One region of the Ornithinibacillus jepli genome, then DNA from elsewhere that is predicted to be linked to it. Evidence: a T-box and tRNA genes for the amino acid it is inferred to sense, from the RefSeq annotation. Region 1 holds a T-box; the other holds one or more tRNA genes.
The links. The T-box of region 1 lies ahead of AB1K81_RS07045 (valine--tRNA ligase). A T-box ahead of a tRNA ligase gene usually reads a tRNA of that ligase, here a tRNA-Val.
Positions count from the first base shown of each region.

Region 2: it has a tRNA-Val gene. The T-box ahead of AB1K81_RS07045 (valine--tRNA ligase) is inferred to sense a tRNA for this amino acid. The anticodon was not compared.

Region 1 covers NZ_JBFEGG010000001.1:1,340,729-1,353,187, reverse strand. Annotated here, with positions in the region: gene hemC (hydroxymethylbilane synthase) at 1-66, shown strand, start outside; gene AB1K81_RS07075 (uroporphyrinogen-III synthase) at 66-800, shown strand; gene hemB (porphobilinogen synthase) at 818-1,804, shown strand; gene hemL (glutamate-1-semialdehyde 2,1-aminomutase) at 1,820-3,106, shown strand; gene spoVID (stage VI sporulation protein D) at 3,306-4,298, shown strand; gene AB1K81_RS07055 (hypothetical protein) at 4,372-5,388, shown strand; gene AB1K81_RS07050 (hypothetical protein) at 5,385-5,573, opposite strand; T-box leader at 5,715-5,947, shown strand; gene AB1K81_RS07045 (valine--tRNA ligase) at 6,114-8,756, shown strand; gene AB1K81_RS07040 (ATP-grasp domain-containing protein) at 8,783-9,649, opposite strand; gene AB1K81_RS07035 (ATP-grasp domain-containing protein) at 9,651-10,541, opposite strand; gene AB1K81_RS07030 (bifunctional folylpolyglutamate synthase/dihydrofolate synthase) at 10,605-11,882, shown strand; gene AB1K81_RS07025 (hypothetical protein) at 12,001-12,459, shown strand, end outside.
Region 2 covers NZ_JBFEGG010000006.1:108,457-120,915, forward strand. Annotated here, with positions in the region: gene glmM (phosphoglucosamine mutase) at 1-243, opposite strand, end outside; gene AB1K81_RS17055 (CdaR family protein) at 312-1,550, opposite strand; gene cdaA (diadenylate cyclase CdaA) at 1,543-2,364, opposite strand; gene AB1K81_RS17065 (zf-HC2 domain-containing protein) at 2,604-3,242, opposite strand; gene sigW (RNA polymerase sigma factor SigW) at 3,258-3,821, opposite strand; gene AB1K81_RS17075 (aspartyl-phosphate phosphatase Spo0E family protein) at 4,299-4,457, shown strand; gene rocF (arginase) at 4,509-5,405, opposite strand; gene AB1K81_RS17085 (phosphomevalonate kinase) at 5,551-6,651, opposite strand; gene mvaD (diphosphomevalonate decarboxylase) at 6,644-7,636, opposite strand; gene mvk (mevalonate kinase) at 7,668-8,648, opposite strand; gene AB1K81_RS17100 (hydroxymethylglutaryl-CoA reductase, degradative) at 8,645-9,934, opposite strand; tRNA gene AB1K81_RS17105 (tRNA-Lys) at 10,101-10,173, opposite strand; tRNA gene AB1K81_RS17110 (tRNA-Gln) at 10,273-10,344, opposite strand; tRNA gene AB1K81_RS17115 (tRNA-Tyr) at 10,355-10,438, opposite strand; tRNA gene AB1K81_RS17120 (tRNA-Thr) at 10,476-10,551, opposite strand; tRNA gene AB1K81_RS17125 (tRNA-Val) at 10,729-10,804, opposite strand; tRNA gene AB1K81_RS17130 (tRNA-Glu) at 10,808-10,882, opposite strand; gene fabI (enoyl-ACP reductase FabI) at 11,125-11,901, shown strand; gene AB1K81_RS17140 (YwaF family protein) at 11,975-12,459, shown strand, end outside.

The DNA of each region.
Region 1 (12,459 bases):
GAAAAGCTTTTACGTCGTGGTGCAAAAAGGATCATTGAAGAAGTAAAAGAGGAGTTAGATCAATAATGCTTCCGTTAGCGGGGAAGAAGGTTTTGGTTACTAGGGGACAAGAGCTTGCTCAAAAGTTTACCGAAAAGCTTCTTGCAAATGGTGCTACTGTCTATGAAGTACCGTTATTAAAAATCACCTGTAAAAATTTTCTTAATGATGTGTATATGGTGAAAAATAGCCAATGGATTTTTTTTACGAGTGTTAATGGTGTAAAATGCTTCTTTTCATTAATAAAACAATATAACATTACATTACCTAGTGTAAACTTTGTGGTTGTAGGACAGAAAACAGAAAAGGTTCTTGAACAATATGGCTACAAAGCTACCTTTATTCCTTCTATTTATGACGGTGAAAATTTAGTAAAAGAGTTCCTTGAAAAATATGCTGGAGTTAAAAACGTATTGTTAGTGCAAGGAAATCGATCAAGGGATGTTATTGCTAAAGGGCTATCCGAAGCGGGTGTTTCCTTCCAAACTTTGGTAGTCTATGAAACACTTTATAATTCAGATGAAAAGTATAGACTACAACAAGTATTAAATGAAGTAGAGTTTGATTTTCTAACCTTTACTAGCCCTTCAACGATTGAAGCATTTGTAAAGTTTGCAAATAAAACTTTTTCCGACAGAACTAGAATAGTTTGTATCGGGAACACAACGCTTAAAAGAGCGAAGCAATTAGGATTTAAGCAAGTAGTTTGTCCTGATACGTATACTATTGAAGGTATGATTCAAGTTATGTGTGAAGAATAAAGAGAGGACTGATTTACATGAATATAAGTACTGAGTTTAAACGTCATCGCCGTCTACGTTCATCCAATTCGTTGAGAGCAATGGTAAGAGAGTACCATTTACGTGTGGAGGATTTTATTTATCCAATGTTTGTTGTCGAAGGAAATAATGTAAAAAACGAAGTCCCTTCTATGCCGGGAGTTTATCAAGTATCCATGGATTTATTACTAGATGAAGTAAAAGAAGTACATGAGCTTGGTATTAAATCCATTATCCTGTTTGGTGTACCAAATGAAAAGGATGAAGTTGGTACAGGTGCTTTTATTGAAACAGGAATAGTTCAAGAAGCGACTAGATTAATAAAAAATGAGTATCCAGAAATTCTAATTGTGGCTGATACGTGCCTATGTGAATATACGTCCCACGGACATTGTGGGGTAATTCATAATCACGATGTAGATAATGATGAATCATTAAAACTACTAGCACGTACGGCTGTATCTCAAGCTAAAGCAGGTGCTGATATTATTGCACCATCTAATATGATGGATGGGTTTGTAAAAGTGATTAGACAAGCTTTAGATGAAGCAGGGTTTACAAATATTCCTATTATGTCTTACGCAGTAAAATATGCTTCTGCTTTTTACGGTCCTTTCCGTGATGCTGCAGATAGTACACCGCAATTTGGCGATCGTAAAACATATCAAATGGATCCCGCTAATCGATTAGAAGCAATAAGAGAGGCAGAATCCGATGTCGCTGAAGGAGCAGATTTCCTTATTGTAAAACCAGCATTATCGTATTTAGATATTGTTCGTGATGTTCGCAATAACTTTAATCTTCCAGTTGTTGCTTATAATGTAAGTGGTGAATATTCCATGGTTAAAGCTGCAGCTCAAAATGGATGGATTGATGAAAAAAGTCTAGTGATGGAAAAATTGACATCGATGAAACGTGCAGGTGCAGATTTAATTATTTCCTATTTTGCTAAAGATGTAGCGAAGTGGTTAAAGGAAGATAAATAAACGAGGAGGTTAATAATGAAACAATTTAATCAATCAATTGATGCGTACAAAGAAGCGATTGATTTAATGCCAGGTGGAGTAAACTCCCCAGTAAGGGCATTTAAATCAGTAGGTATGGATCCGATTTTTATGGAGAGTGGAAAAGGCTCGAAAATTAAAGATATAGATGGTAATGAATATATTGATTATGTTTTGAGCTGGGGGCCCCTTATTTTAGGTCATTCGGACGAAAGAGTGGTCGGTAAGCTTCATGAAGTGATTGAAAATGGTACAAGTTTTGGTGCTCCTACATTATTAGAAAATAAACTTGCTAAATTAGTAATTGAACGAGTACCTTCTATTGAAGTGGTTCGTATGGTTAACTCTGGTACTGAAGCGACGATGAGTGCTTTAAGACTTGCACGTGGCTATACAGGTAGAGATCTAATCTTGAAATTTGAAGGTAGTTATCATGGGCATGGAGACTCTCTATTAATTAAAGCTGGCTCAGGTGTTGCTACATTAGGCTTGCCTGATAGCCCAGGTGTTCCTAAGTCTATTGCTCAAAACACGATTACGGTTGCTTATAATGACCAAGAAGGTGTACGGACTGCCTTTGAAAAGTATGGTGATAATATTGCTGCTGTAATTGCAGAGCCGGTATGTGGAAATATGGGAGTAGTTCCACCTAGTAATGGTTTCTTAAGCTTCTTAAGACAGATAACAGAAGAACACGGTTCTCTATTAATTTTTGATGAGGTTATGACAGGCTTCCGTGTTGGTTATCATTGTGCACAGGGGCATTTCGATGTAACCCCAGATTTAACTTGTTTAGGTAAAGTTATTGGCGGTGGTTTACCTGTAGGAGCATATGGTGGAAAACGAGAAATTATGCAACAAGTAGCGCCATCTGGGCCGATCTATCAAGCGGGAACCTTATCAGGTAACCCATTAGCAATGACTGCAGGATATGAAACACTAAGTGCATTAAACGAAGCTTCTTATGAAGAAATGAATAAAAAGGTAGATTTATTAGTAGATGGTTATCAAAAAGCAGCGACAGACTACAATATACCTCTACAAATTAATCGTGCAGGCTCTATGGTTGGTATTTTCTTTGCGGAAGAACCTGTTACTAGTTTTGCTACTGCTTCTAACTATAATTTAGCGCACTTTAATAAATATTATCGAATTATGATTGAAGAAGGTGTCTTCTTACCACCTTCACAATTCGAAGGTCTGTTCTTATCGACTGCTCATACGGAGGAAGATATTGAAAAGACAATTCAAGCAGCAAGAAAAGCATTTTCACAACTTAATTAAGTACTGTAAAGACTATTGGGAATGTCCTAATAGTCTTTTTTTGATAAAAATTTTCTTATTTACATGTTTTAAGACTGTAAAAAGTTCCTATTTCTATCAAGAGATTTTTCTCTACTTAGCATATCCTAATGTCTTGGCTCATATAGATAATTAAGAGATAAGAGCATATGGAATGTATGTTTTGAAGGGAGGAAGTTACTTGGCTAGTGAACAGAATGTGTTTCGCTTTGATTTAAATGAGTCATTGTATTTTGAGAAAGGCCAGGAAGTCGCTGAAATTATGGGGATTTCCTTAGAACCAGAGATTTCTATACAAGAATTTAATGATTATATTTCCATTAGAGGTGTTATTGAATTACATGGTTCTTATCAAAAAGCAGAAACTTTAGATGAAGATGAAGATGAATCGTACATAGAAGGGTATGATTCAAAAAGGTATATGGAAAGGGTTACGGATACTCAATATGGAGTTACAGAATTTACCCATCGTTTCCCTGTTGAGATTACGGTTCCTTCCTACCGAGTGGAAAATCTAGATGAGATTACAGTCATGATTTCAGAATTTGACTATGAATTACCAGAACCAGATTATCTTTATTTACGTTCTACAATTGAAATTCATGGAATTAATAGTCAAGTGGAAGTTGAAGATGAAACCGAGTCAGAAGAAACCTATGGAAACGAACCAACAAATGAGCCTAGTTTAACTAGAGATGAAGAATCATTTGAATTTGAAGTGAAGAATGAAAATGAATCTTCCAGTTACTTAGAAGATACTCCGGAACCATTACCTGCGTTAACAGATGAAGAGTCAAATGACGCAGTAGAAAACGATCGTTGGAAGTTTATGCAAAAAACACAAACCTTTGATGAATTTTTCAACAAAAATAAAGAACTAGAAGTAGTGGAGGAAGAGACATTGGAAGAATCCTCCTCTGATGAATCTGTTAGTCTTGATGACGCTGACGAAAGTAGAACTGGAAACGCAGATTTAACGTATCTGGCTGATATGTTTCGTAGTGGGGAAGAGCAATATGCAAAATTAAAGTTACGTATTGTTCAAGAAAAAGATACGTTAGAATCCCTTGCTGAACGATATGAAACTACAACACTTCATATTCGAAATCAAAATCGACTAGAAGATGATGATATATCAGAAGGGCAATTACTATATATTCCTGTTAAAAAGTAAATGAAGAAATGATTTACCCCTTGTCATGAGTCAAGGGGTAAATTATTGTAAGATTTTATAGGTGGTGAATATCTTGGAGAATGTTCGGCGAATATTAGAATCATATCGTGTCTTTCCTATTGATATAGAAAAAGTCACCGAACGTCTGTATTTTATTAAAGGGAATAAACAACAATATGCTTTAAAAAGAAGTAGTTTAACAGATTCTCGTATTCCTACTTGGATTAATATATATCGAACCGCTTATACTCAAAACATACCGAATATATTACCAATATATTTGAATAAGTCTGGTAAATTATTTACTAAAGATGGAGAGGACATCTATTATTTAACTCCATGGATTGAACATCAAAATCGAAATGCTTCTATAGGTAAAGTGTATCAAAATCTAGGCTTCATTCATTCTAAAACAAAACGTATACAACAGATTACGGGAGAAAATCGGGAAAGTTCACGTGAGAACTTTTTGTTATATAAAAAACAAATGGCGGAGTATCGAAAGAAGTTATTAGATCATGTAGAACAATTTGAAGCGGAACATTTTATGTCACCGGTAGAATTATTTGTGTGTACGCAATATCGTGATTTAGTGCAAGTGTTTTATGTTCTTGAAAAACGTCTAAATCAATACTTAGAATCATTAGAAGAATTATCGGAATGGAAGGTGTGTCTATGTCATGGGAGAATGAAAGATTCCCATGTGCTTCATGGGAACCAACTATTTTTCATTAATTGGGAACATGCATCATTTAACAACCCAATTCTAGATATATCGACGTATTTAAAGCACAAAACACAGTATTATGATACCGAAGAAAGACTTTTATTAGATCAATTGAAATTATATACCGAAGAAAATAAGTTAGAAAATCATGAACTAACTCTACTTTCCATACATTTATTAGATCCTACAGATTATGTTAGGATAATTGATACGTATAGAAATACGAAATCTATGAATATGATAGATTATGTGGTAAAACTCCAGCGGTATCATCGTCAACTATTATTTGGTATCCGCTTTTCCGAATATATTGAGGAAGAATATGAAATGGTCTCATTAGATGAAAGTAGTACAGAAAGTTAAATCCACTTTAAATAAAACGCTATATAAATTCCTGCTAACAGCAATGTAAGTAACACATCAAAGGTTGTAGGGAGGAATATAGTACGGATTAATTGGAAAATAAGTATCGGTAGCGTAATCTGTTCTGCAATAAATAAACATTTTCTAGCCCATGGTGGTAAACGGTAGCGATAATATCGTGCCATATCATAATCACCTCCATTATAATGCACCAAAATCGTTATTTTTAATACTATATGTATAAACCAAGCTAATTCGTGCAATCATCTAAATTAATAGTTGATTTTATAATTGAAATTGGCTAAAATAAGAAAATAATCATATAGGAAAAGCAAATGAGAGGGAAGAGTACAGAATAGTTGCCTTAAAGAGAGGAAAACATTGGTGGGAGTTTTCTAGGTAAACGTTTTGGAAGGTCGCCCTTGATGCAGCGACTCTGAAAATCCAGTAGGAGTATGCCGGGTTAATAACCGATATCAAACAATGAGTGTACAGGTGAAATCTATCCACCTGTAAACAAAGGTGGTACCACGGAAACCCAACCCTTTTCGTCCTTTATTAAGGATGAAAAGGGTTTTTTATATTTTTAGGGCTTAGCTATTGATTTCATTTAAAGGTAAATCACTCTATTTTTTCGCTTTGAGAGGAGTGTATTTGTCTTCTGCTTTAGACAGAAATCAATATTTGCAAATTATGACCTAACACCATAAAGGAGGATGATTTAAATGGAAGAAAAAAACACAACCCTACCACCCAAATACGATCCACAAACAGTAGAAAAAGACCGTTACAAATTCTGGTTAGATGGAAAATACTTTGAAGCAACCAAAGACCCAGACAAAGAACCATTTTCCATCGTAATTCCACCACCAAACGTAACCGGTCGCCTGCATCTTGGTCATGCATGGGATACTACTATGCAAGATACGATTTCACGAATGAAAAGAATGCAAGGCTATGACGTGTTATGGTTACCTGGGATGGACCATGCGGGAATCGCAACACAAGCGAAGGTAGAAGCACGTCTTAAAGAAGAAGGCACGAACCGATATGAGCTTGGTCGAGAAAAATTCCTACAAAAAGCTTGGGACTGGAAGGAAGAATATGCATCCTTTATCCGTTCCCAATGGGAAAAATTAGGTCTCGGACTAGATTACTCAAGAGAACGCTTTACCTTAGATGAAGGACTATCTGATGCAGTTAAGGAAGTGTTTGTAAAGCTGTATGAAAAAGGATTAATCTATCGCGGGAAATACATCATTAACTGGGATCCTGTAACCAAAACAGCTCTCTCTGATATTGAGGTAATTTATAAAGAAGTTAATGGTAATTTCTATCATATGAAATATCCAATTAAAGATAGTGATGAAACGATTGAAATTGCAACAACTAGACCAGAAACCATGCTTGGTGATACTGCTGTTGCAGTACATCCGAAAGATGAACGATATCAGCATTTAATTGGAAAAACAGTAGTTCTTCCAATCGTTGGTCGAGAAATTACCATCATTGCTGATGAATATGTGGATATGGAATTTGGTTCTGGTGCAGTTAAAATTACACCGGCACATGATCCAAATGACTTTGAAATTGGTAACCGTCATGATCTAGAACGTGTTCTAGTAATGAATGAAGATGGCACGATGAATGAAAATGCTGGTAAATATGAAGGTATGGACCGTTTTGAATGTCGTAAACAAATAGTAAAAGATTTACAAGATAAGGGAGTACTGTTCAAAATAGAAGAGCATGTACATCAAGTTGGACATTCTGAACGAAGTGGTGCAGTCGTAGAGCCTTACTTATCAACTCAATGGTTTGTAAAAATGCAACCGCTAGCTGATGAAGTTTTAGAAATGCAAAATACGGAAGACAGAATAAATTTTGTTCCAGAACGTTTTGAAAGAACGTATTTAAACTGGATGGAAAATATTCGCGATTGGTGTATTAGTCGTCAGTTATGGTGGGGACATCGAATTCCAGCTTGGTATCATAAAGAAACAGGAGAAATCTATGTTGCAAAAGAAGCTCCAAGCGATATTGAAAATTGGGAGCAAGATGAAGATGTACTTGATACATGGTTCTCTAGTGCTTTATGGCCGTTTTCTACCATGGGGTGGCCAAATGAAGACGCTGAAGACTTTAAACGATACTTCCCAACGGATGTATTAATTACGGGATATGATATTATCTTCTTCTGGGTAGCGAGAATGGCATTCCAATCAAAAGAATTTACTGGTAAGCGACCATTCAAAGATGTATTACTCCATGGATTAATTCGCGATTCAGAAGGAAGAAAATTTAGTAAGTCACTTGGTAATGGCGTCGATCCGATGGATGTTATCGAGAAATATGGTGCTGATTCACTTCGTTATTTCTTATTAACCGGAACCTCACCAGGCCAAGACATGCGTTTCTATTGGGAAAAAGTAGAATCTACTTGGAACTTTGCGAATAAAATCTGGAATGCTTCCCGTTTTTCTTTAATGAACTTAGAAGGATTTACGTTTGAGGATATTGATTTAACTGGTGAGTTATCTTTAGCAGATAAATGGATTTTAACTAGATTAAACGAAACCATTGAACAAGTAACACGTAATACCGACAAATATGAATTCGGTGAAGCAGGTAGACATCTCCATAACTTCATCTGGGATGAACTATGTGATTGGTATATAGAAATGGCGAAAATCCCACTATACGGAGAGAATGAGCTTGCTAAGAAGACGACACAATCTGTATTAGCCCATGTATTAGATCAAACCATGCGCTTACTACATCCATTCATGCCGTTCATCACCGAAGAAATATGGCAAAAGCTTCCACATCAAGGAGATTCTATTACAATTGCCAAATGGCCAACGGTTCGTGAAGATTTCCATGATGAAAAGGCATCAGAAGAAATGAAACGTCTAGTTTCCATTATTAAGGCAGTTCGTAATATCCGTGCTGAAGTAGACACACCAATGTCTAAACAAATTAGTCTGTTAATTCAAGCTAAGGATGAGACTATTGTCAATGAACTGGAAAGTAATCGCGGTTATTTAGAGCGTTTCTGTAATCCTAGTGAGCTTGTAATAGGAATTAAAGTTGATGCTCCTGAAAAAGCAATGACTGCTGTTATTACAGGTGCAGAAATCTTCTTACCATTAGAAGGGTTAATTGATTTTGATAAAGAAATTGCCCGTTTAGAGAAAGAGCTTGAAAAATGGAATAAAGAAGTGGAAAGAGTAGAGAAGAAACTATCTAATAAAGGCTTTATCGCGAAGGCTCCAGAATCTGTCGTGGAGGAAGAAAAGAAAAAACAACAAGATTATTTAGAAAAACAAAAAGCAGTACAGGTGAGACTAGCAGAATTAAAATCATAAACTATAAACGGGAATCTAAGTTTCAACTAAGATTCCCGTTTTATTGTTTTACTTATGAATGACACATACTTTTCCACTATATTGATATCACTAACAGCACTAAGGGTTCTAGAACCAACTACATCTTCTATCTCATTAAATAATAACTCCCCATCTAACCCAATTAAAAAGTCTATGCCGACCATTCCAAAATCAAAATGCTTTATAATGCTCATAATAAGCGCTCTTTCTCCTTCACTTAACTGGTATAGGTTAGCCGAACCACCAAGTTTGAAATTTGCGCGAAAGTCTGTATTACTTTCTCGAAGAACCGCACCAACAATCTCTTTTCCTACCACGAATACTCTTAAATCCTTTCCAATCTGAACTTTTGTAGATTGGATCACATAATCAATTGGGCTACACTTCAAAAGAAAGGTTAGCCATTCATCATTATCTTTAATGAAATAAACTTGTTTTCCGCCCCTACCAGTTGCTTCTTTTATTACAAAGGGATGATTAGAAAGTGGGGGCTTTTCCGTTAAGTTTTTTCCATTTATGAAGAAAGTATCTACCATTGGAACTCCTAAACGGGCCATTTCGAAATAAGTTTTCGATTTATGATTACATAATTCTGAGATTATGGAAGAATTAAAAACGTGTACGCCTAATTGTTCTAACTGCTTGTTTAGGATAGGCTCAACAGTACGAACAACTGCAAAATTAGGTAGTGTGGATTCCTTTTCATCAATTAAAACAGAATATACGTTTTGGACCACTCCGACTTGAAGCTCTTCTCTTAAAATTAATTGTAAATATAAGCCTTGTTTATTTGCCTCTGAAATAAACCAATCTATGTACTCTTTATTTTCAATTGCATCTTCTGAACTATATATTAACCAGCCATTTGCCACATTAATCCCTCAATTTTTCTAAAATATACTCCACAATTGCATCAGCAGCGTTAATTCCAGTACAATCGTAAAGATTTCGAATATGTGCATTAGAGTTAATTTCACAGATGATATATTGATCATTCTCACCAAATAATAAATCAACACCGCTAAAATCTGCACCAATTGCTTTGGAAGCTTGAATGGCAATTTCTTTAGCAACTTCCGTCGGTTCATAGGCGACCATCTTACCACCGCTAGTAATATTTGCTCTGAAATCATTTTCTGAATATCGTTTCATGGCAGCAACTACTTTGTCCCCTACGACTTGTAGTCTTATGTCTTTACCTTCACTTGATTTAATAAATTCTTGAAACATAAACGGTTTCCCATATAATTCTTGTACCTTCTCTTCTAGCTCCTTTTTTGTATGAATTAAATAGACTTGTTCCCCAAATGAGCCGTAAGCCTCCTTCACAATCATTGGAAATCGTAATTGTTCTATAATGAAATCTAAATTTGGAAGATCTTTTTCTTTACGATTATAATATACCTTTGGTGCAATAATAGTTTTCGGTATAGGAAGATTTTGTTTTGCTAAAGCTTGATACGTAGCAACTTTATCATCACTAGTTTCGATTACATCTGAGCGATTAAAGACAGGGATACCAAGAGATTCTAGTTGTCTAGCTAAATAAATATCTTTGTCAGTAAAAATAACATAGTCTGGTAATTCATAATCTGTTAGAACTTCAAGATTACTGGTACTTAATGATGATAATAGTTCATTGTTTTTTATTATATAGGTTTTAGAATTTTGCTTTGAGGCCGCTTCAAATAGCATCTCGGCAAAATCTAAAAATTTGTTACCAGGCAAATTGCCATTATAAATAATCCAACCAATTTTACTCAATATTCGAATTCCTTTCATCATATGCTATACTAAATTTTAATTGATAATAAAGCTGGTGATATTATGTTTCATAGTATAAAACAGATAGAATCTTTTTTTAAAGAGAGAAGTACATTAGGTATAAAGCCTGGACTAGATCGTATGTATGCGTTGCTAGCCTCTCAAAAGAATCCTGAAAAAAATTTTAAATCTATACATATTGCAGGCACGAATGGGAAAGGATCAACCTTAACGTATTTAAAGTCAGCCCTAGTTGAAAACAATTACCGTGTAGGAGTTTTTACTTCCCCTAGCTTTACTGGTTTGACTGGATATATTATGATTAATAATCAACCAATAAGTGATAAGTCTTTTATTCAATTGTTCAATAAGTTATTACCAAGTATAAAAGAGTTAGATTTAAAAGGGATGCACGCCACGGAATTTGAAATTATAACAACGATAGCTTATATGTATTTTAGTGAAAACATCGATATTGCTATTATTGAAGCGGGTATGGGTGGAAGAGAAGATTCCACCAACTGTATTCAGCCAATTGTCTCTATTATAACAAATATCGCCAAAGACCATGCTAGTTTTTTAGGAGAGACAATAGAAGAAATAGCTTACCATAAGGCTGGCATTATAAAAGATAATATTCCAGTAGTTCTCGGAAAAATTAACCCAGCTTGTATTTCAGTTATTGAGGAAGAGGTTCGCCTAAAAAATACAACAACTTTTCTGTTAAACAGAGATTACTTTTATAAAAGGACAATTATAGATGATAATCGACAGTTTTTAGAATGGAATTATCGTTATTTAAATTATCAGGTTGAAATTCAAATGACTGGATTACATCAAGCGGATAATGCTGCAACTGCTTTAATGGCACTACAGATAATCAAGAATAGTGGAATTAGTATAGAATGGGAAAAAGCACTTGCAGGATTAAGAGATAGTAAAGTTCAAGGTAGATTTGAAAAGATTCATGATAATCCGATTATAATACTAGATGGTGCACACAATCCGAATGGAATGGAAGCATTTCTTAACACGGTGAATCAATTATATCAAGATCAACATAAGCACCTAATATTTGCTGGATTTAAAGATAAAGAATTACAGAAAATGCTTGAGATGGCATTACCGTACTTTAATTCGGTAATGGTGACTTACTTTGATCATCCACGTGCAGAATCAGCTGAAAATTTAGTGGAAATGGTAGCATCTGACAAGGTGAAAAGTACGAATTGGGAAGAAGAAATGAAGAAAATAAAAGAAGGTAATGATATTTATTTCTTTGCGGGTTCACTACATTTTATCGGTATAGTTAGAGAATATATAAAAAATCAAACCTTGTAAGGTTATTCCGGTTTATGTTGAAATAAATAGTTCTCCTTGTGACAACATTCTCCTTACTTTTTGCAATGTATATGCTAGAGTTGAAAGAACGAATCTAGCAAAGTGGGGGTAACAGAACATGGCCGTTAAAAAACAAATAGTAGTCAGGTTAGATGGAAAAGGAAAACAAGGGTCTTTTCGTAAATCAAATTATAGTCAAGTAGAGAATATAGAGAGAATGAATGAAGAACTAGCAGCTGCAGAAGAATCTAGTGACAGTAAGATTCATACTTTTACTAGAAATTATGATATACCTTTACTATCACAATCTAGCTCAAAGAGTAAAAGTAATTTTCATATATTTAAACCGATTATTATTGCGATTATTTCTGCTATTATTATCGGTTCTATCATGGGATTTATTATGTTAAAAATAATAGTTAATTTTGACAATAATCTTACAGTAACACAAGATTATGTTGCTCCTACTAATGGTGAAGAAAATGGTAATGAGGGAACAACTACTTCCACCAGCACGGAAACTTCACAATATAAAATTGATGCAATGTCTGCCTATGTTTTACAAGGAGGAGTTTTC
Region 2 (12,459 bases), on a different contig from region 1:
ACCTGGTGTAGAAATAACACCTAAACGCATTACTTCAGCACCAATAGATAATAAACCAGCCACTAATGCCCCTTCTAACATCGTTCCTGATATCCGTGTATCACGCCCAATTAATACTCTTGGTTTAGTAGTCTCTTTTGTTAATACGTAACCACCGTATCTTCCTAGTTTAAATGCTAATTCGGGTGTTAATTCTTTATTCGCAACACCTCTAACACCATCAGTTCCAAAGTATTTACCCATTTTTGTACCTCTCCTTTAATTCCTTACTGACAACCGGACATTTATAAATACTATTTCGAGATTAGTACCTATACTTCCTCTATTTCAATAACGACTTCTTCCGTCTCTGTCTCTATAGTGACATTTTCTGGTCCCTCTATTTCAATCGGAACGGTGTTTCTTCCCGCTTCTAGACCATTACCATTAATATATATACGAAAGTCTTCTGCGCTTAATTCTCTAACATCTTGTTCATTTCCAGTCACAGTTATACTAAGCTGTCCTTCATTAGGTTCGATAAAGTTTGCGATATACCCCTCTTGTAAGTTGTCCACCTCTACGGCAATGTTATCCAATTGCTTCGTTTGCTCGAGTTCCACTTCTACTTCGATTTCTTTTACGTCTGGGGATAAAACATTATCTGGTATTGCTAGTCCAACCTTTATCGTTCCTGATTTTTTTAGTTCCGATAGATTTATTGGCTTTGTAGTGATTTCTTCTAGATTTTCCAATATATCTGATACCGCAAACACTTCAATCTCATCTACTGAAGGCTCCATTGATATTAACTTATAGCCATCTGGTAATTCTCCTGAAGTGGCAAGACTTACCGGAACACGCTTACTAGGATTTTCAATGTCAACGGAAATGACAACCGTTGCTGGGTCGACTCTAACAGCAAGCTCATTCCCCTGGCTATCATAAACATTTACTGGAATTTCACGATTTTTAATGGATTCCGTTAATCCACCGACGTCTACATACACTTTCACAATAGCAATTCGGTCAATAATTTCTTTTGAACTTGTCACGGTAACGGTATCTGTATTTAATTCAAAATCCCCTACTTGATATCCTACAGGCAATTTATCTTCATTAATAAAATCAACCGTTACACCAACCTCATCGGATGCCTTTTTTTCTATAATGACATCAATCGTTTTTGGTTCTATATAAACAGCGACTTGATTTGGTACATCCTCGTACTCGATTTCCACCTCATGTTCACCTTCACCTAAATCTCTTAAATCGACAAACAATTCAATGTTCTGTTGTCTGACAATAGGTGTTAACGCGCTAGCTGTTCCTTCAAGTTGGACTGATACATTTTCTGGAACACCACTAACTACATACTTTTCACTATCAATTAGGATTTTTATTGGAACACTTGGCAATGTTTCTACCTGTGTAGATCCACCAAAAAGATTCGGGATAAGACTTTCATGGGCTGTGTCTGCCTCTTCTATTGATACAAACACATATAACAATATGGCAAAACCTAAGGAAATACCTCGGATAAACCATTTGCTTCGAAACCAATTATCCATTCTTTCTTCCCCCTATCTTCCAAGTTTTTTTCTCAAAAGCTCGTTGAGTAGGAGATAAATTCTCAAGTAAGTATTCTCTTAAATTGTCTTGTGTTAAATCTCTTCTTAATTCACCATTTTTAGTACCAGAAATACTACCTGTTTCTTCTGATACAACAATCGTCAAAGCATCCGTCACTTCACTAATACCCATGGCAGCTCTATGTCTAGTTCCTAATTCCTTTGAAATGAACGGGCTTTCTGATAACGGGAGATAACACGCTGCCGCCACAATTTCATCTTCTTTAATAATAACCGCACCATCATGCAGTGGCGTATTCGGTGTGAAGATGTTAGTTAAGAGTTGATGTGTCAATTTCCCATTAATCGGTATCCCTGTTTCAATATATTCACCGATACCTGTCTCACGTTCTATAGTAATCAATGCTCCTATGCGACGTTTTGCCATATAATTACATGCATGCACAATATCTGTGACTAGCTTATCAAATTTCTCTTCATCCGATTTCGTCGTTCTGGAGAATAAATTTCCTCGCCCAATTTGTTCTAACGCTCTTCTTAGCTCTGGTTGGAACAAAATGAAAATAACAAGAACTCCCCATCGGATAATTTGATCAGTGGCCCACATCAATGTTTGTAATTCAAATAACATACTGAGCAAACGTACAATAAAAACAACGACGATACCTTTTAATAATTGAATCGCCTTTGTTCCTCGTATTAACATGATTAATTTATATAGAACATACCAGACGAGACCTATATCTACGCCTATTCTTAGTAGGTCTAATATACCAAAATCCCCATTAGGCATGTCTACACTTCCTTTTATTCATCAAATTCTCTTCCCGTATTCATTTTTAGAACACGTGCTGAGTCAAAATAATAAGTAGCTATTAAAAGTTCTATGTATTTTCATTCAAAATATCGTTATCATTATACCACATTTTACTTCGAGATACGTCATTTAGTTAGTCTCAATTTCAGTTAGGTAACTTGTATTTATTTTCCCAATTAACGTAACAAAAAAACCTGGCTAATTACCAGGTTTTTCTACTCTACTGAAAATATACCTTTTACTATGTTTTGCATATGATACCATATCCATTCAAATATCCGGTTCACTTCATTTATTTCTCCATTAACACCGGCAGCATTAGCCATTAGTCCATTACCGTCTAATGCATTATCTTCGATTATTTTTCCATTTATTAAAGTAACATTACCATCGACTGTTCCATCTATTCGTAAATCACCATTTTGAACTACTAAGTCACCTTCAACCGTAACGCCTTCCGGGACAATAACCATATGCCCCTCGATTATTAGATTTTCTGGATTGGAAACCATAAGTTGAGAGTCATGCTCCCATGCCGATACTAATCCAGTAAACATGAAGATGAAAAAGATAGCAGCAGCAGTTAAAACAGGATGCATTTTAAACCAGCGCACATACTTCACATGCTTTTTCTCTACTGGTAATTGCTGCATCACATTTGCTACAAACCCCTCTGGTGCAGTCATTTTCTCTGTACTTTGAATTAAAGTAATCGTCCGTTTTAATTCATGGAGATGTTTTTGACACTCCAGACAGCCCTCTAGATGATTCTTCAATTGGGTCTCTTCTTCCGTAGATATATCCCCATCTAAGTGCTTATGCATTAATTCTAATGCTTCTTTATTACAATCCAACTGGATTCACTCCTTTTACACATGACGAAGCTTTTTACGTAAGGCTTCCCGCCCCCGATGTATTCTTGTTTTGACAGTACCAATCGGGATATCTAATATTTCACTAATTTCCTGAAGTGAAAAGTCCTCTATATAACGCAGCATTATTATACTACGATATTTAGGAGGAAGCTCAGCAATTTGCTTTTGTATATAATTCTGAAGTTCAAGTCCTTCTAATTGATCTTCTGGAAGCTTTTCATCTGTTGCTAATTGTGAGTACATATCCAATCCATCAGTACCCTTCACTTCCGCATCAAGATAATAATCTGGTTTTCGCTTACGCAAACGATCTATCGTTAAATTCGTAGCTATACGATATAACCAAGTTGAGAACTTTCTACGTTCATCATAGGAGTGGATATTCATATATGCACGGATGAAAGCTTCTTGAGCAATATCCTCTGCTTCATGTGCGTTTCCAACCATTCGATGGCAATGCTGATAAATCTTATCCTGATAAAACAAGATAATATCTTCAAAGGCAGCTTGATCCCCTTTTTTTACCTGTTTAATTTTATCTTTAATTAACAATTCCATTCCATGTACCTCCGCCTGATGCGGTATTAAACCTTACGTATCAAAACTAAAAAGGTTTCACTTTTTTTAAAAAAAAATTATCCGCTTATTTTTTTGGTCCATAGTATTTATGAAGAATATTACTAACTATCCAGCAATGAGAGGCTTGACTACACGAAGATTCCAGCAGGAAAAAAGGCATCGTTAAAGACCCTACGATGCACCCAGCGTCTTCCAGTATCGCTTCACAGCAAGCTTCCTCAGTGCAAGGCTACAGAGAAGATTACTCAAGTAATAGCCTGGCTCACCAGCCGCCCGCAGAAAGCGAATTGCGTTCGGAGCGGGACATGGCAAGTGCGATTTCATAATAGTAAACATTTTCCATTTACATTATAACGCAAAATCCATAAAAAATATGGATTTTTCTTAATTTACTATTGCAAACCAGTAAATTATTCAGGTAATATAGTTTAATGTATAGTAATAGGGGGAATACAAATGAATAAACCATTATTACAAGAGATAGAACAATGTCGCAAAGAAATGATTACACTGAGCAATAAATATAAACTCACCTCAGAAGTAGTCGTAGCAACAAGCAAAAAATTAGATAATCTATTGAATCAATACCAATTTAGCAACATTACAAATAAATAAAAAGACATCAATTTTCATCAAATTAATGCCTTTTTAAGTTTTATCTTTAGGTTATTTTAATTTTTCACCAAATAAAGAACCCATTAATCCAACAGCTAATGTAGCTGTTTTATTTTTTTCGTCAAGAATTGGGTTAACCTCTACTACTTCTAAAGAAGTAATTAACTCTGATTCCTCTAACATTTCCATCGCTAAGTGGCTTTCACGATATGTCATACCACCTAATACTGGTGTCCCTACCCCTGGTGCTTCTGTTGGGTCCAATCCATCAAGGTCTAGACTTAAATGAACACCATCTGTATTTCCCTTAAAGTATTCAATTGTTTCTTCCATCACCTTTGACATACCCATTCTATCAATTTCATGCATCGTATAAACTTTAATACCCATTTCACGAATTAACTCTCTTTCCCCTGGGTCTAGTGAGCGAGCTCCGATAATCACGATATTTTCAGGTTTTACCTTTGGAGCATAATTATAAATATTCGTTAGCCTTTCATGCCCTATGCCAAGACTTACAGCAAGTGGCATTCCATGGATATTACCGGATGGCGATGTGTCACTTGTATTCAGATCCCCGTGGGCATCATACCAAATCACCCCAAGATTTTCATAGTGCTTGGATATACCGGCTAAACTTCCGATTGCAATACTATGATCTCCTCCAAGTACTAATGGGAACCGACCTTTTTTAATCTCAGCATCGACCATTTCCGCTAATGTTTCATTCGCTTCAATAACTTGTTCTAAGTTTTTCAATTTACTTCCATCTTCATATTTATCTGGACGATTTATCGGAATATCCCCTAAATCGTGTATATCATAATGTAAACTTTGCAGGCGTTCTATCGCACCAGCATAGCGAAGTGCACTTGGTCCCATATCTACCCCACGACGACTTTGGCCTAAATCCATTGGGACACCGATTAAAGATATTTTATTTTTCATAATAAATAGCCACCTCCACAATACTATTTTACCTTAGTTTATATTAACGACTCAACTCGACAATTTTTCGAATATTTATTCATACTTACGCTTTAATGATTTTTGCAAAGAAAAAAGTATCACCACTTTTAGGACGATACCTTATCTATAGGGATATAGCTCCAAGAGGATAGGATTTGAGTTCTAACGGAGTTATTCCTTCATCCTTCCAAGTATGGACTAACATTTCTGCACTCTCTATAGATGGCATCATAGCAATACCACAGTCACCGCCACCGGCTCCCGATTGCTTAGCAGCCCCTCCCAGTTCTTCTGCTAAATCACATAGTTTAGCTATCTTCGTTGTCTCTAGGTCTGTCTCTGCCTCTTTTCCAACTGCTACTAATGCCGTTCTGTTTTGTTTTACACCACTCAATAATAGAGGAAGATCGTTATCTAGCATTCCACGGAGAATGTTTTTAACCGCTTCCTCACTGTTATGTAAAAACTCCTCATACTTGTCACGTTTCGTATTTTTTAACTGTAGTATTTGATTTACTAAATTTCCTGTTGACGCTGGACTCCCTGTCCAACCAACACGCAAATGGATGTCAGCTGGCAACGCTACCGGTTCAATTGATAAATACGGCCAATCCATTTCTATTACTTCTAATAATGTATTAGATTCATTATATCTATTTCGTAACCAATTTGCTTGAAAAGATGAATACTGAATAATACCACCAAATGCAGAAGCCGCGACGTCCGCACCAGAACCATTACCTTGCGCTGCCACATGGGATATAGCGGCAAGCTTAAAAACAAGTAAAGGGGATGGAGCTTTAGGCAAATGATATTGTAAAATAGCCGTTATAACACCAACAGCTACAGCAGCACTTGAACCAAGACCAAACTTCTTCCCTGACACTTTATCATCGAGTTCACTTTTCACTTGAAGTGAAAAATTATCAATTGAAATATTTTTTTCACTCAAATACCCGAAAGCAATTGTCATCGCTTCCTGTACAAAGTTCACACGTGTATCGGTAGAGTCAATTATTACTTGCTTATCAACAAAGTTCCAGTTCAAGTTACGCAGGTTAAACTTTTCTAATGTTAATTGATTCGTTTTATTAGCATGTATATCTACATAAACAAAACGGTTTACTGCCATTGCAATTAATTTATGATACGGCTCTAATACGGCAAATTCTCCAGCAATCATTAGTTTCCCAGGCACTTGGATTGTGATAGATGAATTAGACAAGTTCCTCATCCTCTAAATAGGTTATTCCTTGACCGACACGACTTAATTTCACCTCGGTAACACCTGGAATATGCTGCAATGTTTCTTGTATTTTTGCCTCATGTTCCGGAAGATACAACACTTTCACATTTGGCCCGGCATCGATTGTGAAATATGCTGGAATTCCAGCGCTACGTAATTGTTGCACAGTTTGCATTACTGCCATCGTCGTATCCAACCAATAGGTAAAAGGTGGATTCGCTCCTAAAGTCGTGGCATGCATTTTCAAGCAGTTAGCCTCCGCAATCTCTCCTACTTTTTCAAAATCTTTATCCAGAATGCCTTGTTTAATACCTTCTAAATCAGCCGGAATACTCTCTACCCAGCCTTTAAAAAAGGGAGAAGTTTCCACCGTTCGCTTCATCCCTGATCTACTAGATACTTTTTTCATTTTAGAAGAAAGAACGACCGCTGCAACACGAATATCCCAATGCTCTTTTGGAGCAATTGGCACGGCATAGGAATCAGAACCATCCGCCTCTACTCCCTGTAGCCATTCCGCAAAGCCACCGAAAATCGAGCGACATGCAGAACCAGATCCCTGTCTAGTTAGACGAGACAACTCTGTATCAGTTAAATTTAATCCAATAGCTTTACTAGAGGCAGCTGCAAGGGCTGCAAAACCTGAAGCTGACGAAGCAAATCCCGCAGCAGTAGGTACAGCATTAATAGATTTCACTTCTGCATAAACCTCTTCTTGAGCCAATTCACGAACTAAATTTAAAAAGTTCGTTACTCGAATGCTTTGTTCGCCTTCTACTTCTTCGTCATTTAAAAGAAATGAATCCTTTGTTAAATCAGGCTTGAACTCAACAGATGTTGTTGTAAAGAAACCATCTAATGTTACCGATAAACTGTTATTAGTAGGTAAAATTAATCCTTCATCACGTTTACCCCAGTATTTTATTAATGCAATGTTTGTATGTGCTTTTGCAGTTACTTTCATGATAGGTCCCCTTTATAAAAGCCATTTCTCATTAATCTTGTTTTCTTAATACAAATGGCCAAACGGCTTGTGCTCCAAACTCTTTTAGTTTTTCAGCTAACTGTCTAGAATGGAACTCATTTTTCGCTAATGCGATAATACAACCACCATTTCCAGCACCAGTTAATTTCGCACCTAGGGCCCCTTCTTTACGAGCAAAGTTGATTAATCGATCCAATCCTTCATCACTAACACCAAGAGCAGATAACTCATGCTGTGCTTCATTTAACATTTGACCTAGTAAATTTTTGCCAGCCTTCTCTAATGCGTGTTTAGCTAGATGGGTTAATTCCCCAATTCGTTCAATTTTGGACTGAATCTTTTTCGGAGCTTTCTTTAATAGATGTGCTACTGATTCAACCGCTGATCTCGTATCACCAATACGGCCAGAATCTGCCACAATGAAATGGAAGTCCTCACCCGGGCTTATATAGCTTACCGGATTTTCTTTCTCAAACCACACCGGCGACTCAGAGGTAATGGTAAGCGTATCAATTCCACTTGGAGAACCATGGGCGAATTTCTCTGCAATATTAGCAAAGTGTAATAATTCACTTTCGGTATAGTTTACATTTGCATAAGCAAAAAGCGATCGGATAATCGCGATTGCAACAGATGCACTTGAACCTAGTCCTTTCCCTGGCGGAATAGAGGATTTAATTCGAATAATCATATCCCTGTTAGGAAGACCTAAGTATTTCAATGTTTCTTGAATACTATTTACAATTCCATCTAACGTAAGTGGAGCCGAATCCATCGGTCCATTATAAAACGTACTATCAAACTTAATCGGACCTTTACGATATTCAATAACCGACTCCACACCAACTAATGGAAACGGGATAGCGATTGCAGGTTGTCCGTGTACAACTGCATGCTCTCCAATTAAAATTAGTTTGCTATGGGCAATTCCGGTTCCACTTTTTTCCGTTTTAATTATTTTATTTGTAATGGTTAATTTCTCTGTACTCATTTTGAATATTGTTCCACCAATTCTTTAGCTTTACCTACACGGATTTCTTTCGACTTTACTAATTGTTCAGCTATAATATCAATCATCTCCCCAGTAGCGCCAGCAGCTATTGCGACAGAACGAGAATGTAATGCCATATGGCCTTTTTGAATACCGTCTGTCACGAGAGCTTTCAAAGCACCGAGATTTTGTGCTAGACCAACCGCAACGATAATTTGAGCAAGCTCAGATGCAGATTCTATATTTAACATTTTATGCGCTAATTGTGAAATCGGGTGTACACGAATTGCTCCACCTACTATTCCGATAGACATCGGTAGTTCTAATTCCCCAACTAAGTTACCTTCTTCATCAACAGACCATTTTGTCATCGAACGATAACTTCCAAAGCGCGAAGCATAAGCATGAGCTCCCGCTTCGACCGCTCTCCAATCATTACCTGTAGCTATAATAACGGGATCAATTCCATTCATTATTCCTTTGTTGTGCGTTACTGCCCGGTACGGATCAGAATCAGCAAATTCAAAAGCACTTACAACACCATCACGCACTTCTTCCCCAGAGTATTCGCCAGTAACTAATAATTTAGGGGGGATAACACATGTTGCTTTTGCAATACAACGGTCAGCAAGGTTAGACAAAATACGTAGGTATACTTTACCACCAGTTAGCTCTTCCACAGTTGGTGCTAAAGATTCAACCATCGTATTAATAATATTTGCTCCCATTGCATCACATGTATCAATATATAAATGTACAACAAGCATTGTTCCATACTGAGAACCAGGCGAATCATTAAGGATTCTAACATCTAAATCCCTAGCTCCCCCACCTCTTGCTACAATACTTGGATATGCAGCATTAGCTGCTTCAATTAATTCGTTTTTCACTTCTAGTAATTTATGTTTAGCTGCTTCGTAATCTTTACAACCAACTACTTGAATTTGGCCAATCATAATTCGTTCTGATGCTTCTGTTTTAAAACCGCCTGCATCCCTTACAATTTTAGCGATATGGCTAGCCGAAGCTACTATAGACGGCTCTTCAACTACCATCGGTATAATATAATCTTTCCCGTTTATTAAGAAATTCAATCCTAAACCTAATGGAAGTGGGAATGTTCCAATCACATTCTCAATCATTTTATCAGCAGTCTCGATTGGTAAAGCTTCCAGGGATGATAACACGCTTAAGTCATCTTCTGATAAATCAAGTGCCTCCCTTACAAGCTCTCTTCGTTCTTCAACAGTTTTTTTATAAAAACCAGGAATCCTAGAAGATTTCATACCAACCATCCTTTTATATTGTCAGTTTATTAGCAAAAACTTATAAATATCTTTAATTTACATAATGAATTACTCTATCTATTATGTTAAAAAACAGTGTAAAATGCAAATAAAAACAAGGTTACGAAAGAATCGCAACCTTGTTTTTATTTATCTATTTAAATGATGAGCCATGAAGGATTCGAACCTTCGACCCTCTGATTAAAAGTCAGATGCTCTACCGACTGAGCTAATGGCTCATATAATTGAGTAGATCTAAGCTAGTAAGTCCTGAGCGTTTTTATAAATCAGCGGTTAGCCAATAGTTTAAGAATAAAAGTCCCAGAAAATAAAAAAAGCTGGGCTACCAGGATTCGAACCTGGGAATCACGGGACCAAAACCCGTTGCCTTACCGCTTGGCTATAGCCCAATAATCTAAATGGTGGAGGGGGGCAGATTCGAACTGCCGAACCCGAAGGAGCGGATTTACAGTCCGCCGCGTTTAGCCACTTCGCTACCCCTCCATATATTTAGCTATTTTTTTGTTTTTATACAAAAAAATGGTGCCGGCCAGAGGACTTGAACCCCCAACCTACTGATTACAAGTCAGTTGCTCTACCAATTGAGCTAGGCCGGCATGGTGAATTTCACTTATTAAGTTTTATACCTTTACCATGTGGACCCCTGCATCTTCTAGCATATTCAAGGAAGTATATGCTTCGGGGTTACTCGCAGCTAATTCGGTAGGAGTATTGCTCGTTGCTCTACCAATTGAGCTAGGCCGGCATGGTGAATTTCATATAAATTTATTAAGTGGTGGAGGATACAGGGCTCGAACCTGTGACCCCCTGCTTGTAAGGCAGGTGCTCTCCCAGCTGAGCTAATCCTCCACATGGTGACCCGTACGGGATTCGAACCCGTGTTACCGCCGTGAAAGGGCGGTGTCTTAACCGCTTGACCAACGGGCCAGTATCAGTTGTTAGCTTGTCTTAGCAGTCAACGAATTTTATTATATACAGATTTTCAACCTTTGTAAAGAGGAAAACGTAATTTTTTTAAAAAAAATTTCACTAACCCTCAAACCCCTTATTCTACAGGGATATTTCCATACAGAAATAATTATTTTTTAATAAATAAATTGGTTTTTTAATTAAAAAATGATAAATTATAGTTAGGTACTAATAGTTAATCACAATTTTGGAGGTTCAATATGACTGAACTATTAAAAAATAAAAATATTGTTGTAATGGGTGTTGCAAATGAAAGAAGTATTGCTTGGGGTGTAACAAAGTCCTTACACAACGCCGGAGCAAACCTAATTTTCACAAACAGACAAGAGAGATCATATAAAAAGCTTACTAAATTGTTGGAAGAAAACAATATTGAAGCAAAGCTTATCGTTAACTGCGATGTGGCAGATGATGAGAGTATTCAAAATGCGTTTAATGAAATAAAAGAAAAAGTTGGCGTTATTCATGGCGTTGTACACGCTGTCGCATTTGCAAATCGCGATGAATTAAAAGGGGAATTTTCCAATACATCACGTGAAGGCTTCTTACTAGCACATAATATTAGTGCCTTTTCATTAGTAGCAGTTACAAAAGCTGCTAAAGAATTAATGACAGAAGGCGGTAGTATTGTTACGCAAACATATTTAGGTGCAGAAAAAGTAATTCCTAACTATAATATTATGGGAGTCGCTAAAGCTTCTTTAGAGGCTAGTGTAAGATATTTAGCAGAAGACGTTGGTAAATATGGAATTCGTGTCAACGCAGTGTCTGCAGGTCCAATTCGTACTCTAGCAGCAAAAGGGGTATCTGGTTTTAACGAAAAGCTAGGAATGGTAGAAGAAAAAGCTCCTTTACGTCGAAATGTAGATCAAGAACAAGTTGGGGATGCTACACTATTCTTTATCAGCGATCTATCCAGAGGTGTTACCGGAGAAGTATTACATGTCGATTCTGGTTACCATATAATTGGCGGATAAATATATAAACTATAAACGCTTACTAAAATATTTTTAGTAAGCGTTATTTTCTATATAAATAGGGGTGTTGGACATGGGAGAATGGTTCAGCAATAAAGTACTTTCTTCATTTCAGTTTTTTGGTATCCACCATTTATTGATGATTTTTCTATTCATATTAGGTATGGCTTTACTATTAATCTACTCCAATAAACTTCGTACTCATCATAGAATTGTCTCTATATTAAGATGGACCTTATTTACAATCCTAGTTTCATCAGAAATTAGTTATCAAACCTGGGGAATAGTAAACGGTGCATGGAACCCGCGTGAGTTCCTTCCATTTCAGCTTTGTAGTTTAGCCGGCATTCTTACAATGCTTGCACTGCTAACAAAAAACGAGAAGCTGAGCCAAATTATCTTGTTCATTGGTATTGTCCCATCGTTTCTAGCAGTAGTAACACCAGAATTACACCATGGTTATCCTCAATTTCGATTTTGGCAGTTCTTTATACATCATCTGGTCTTATCCTGGGCTTGTTTACTTTTAGTCATTACTTCTAAGTTAAAAATCACCTT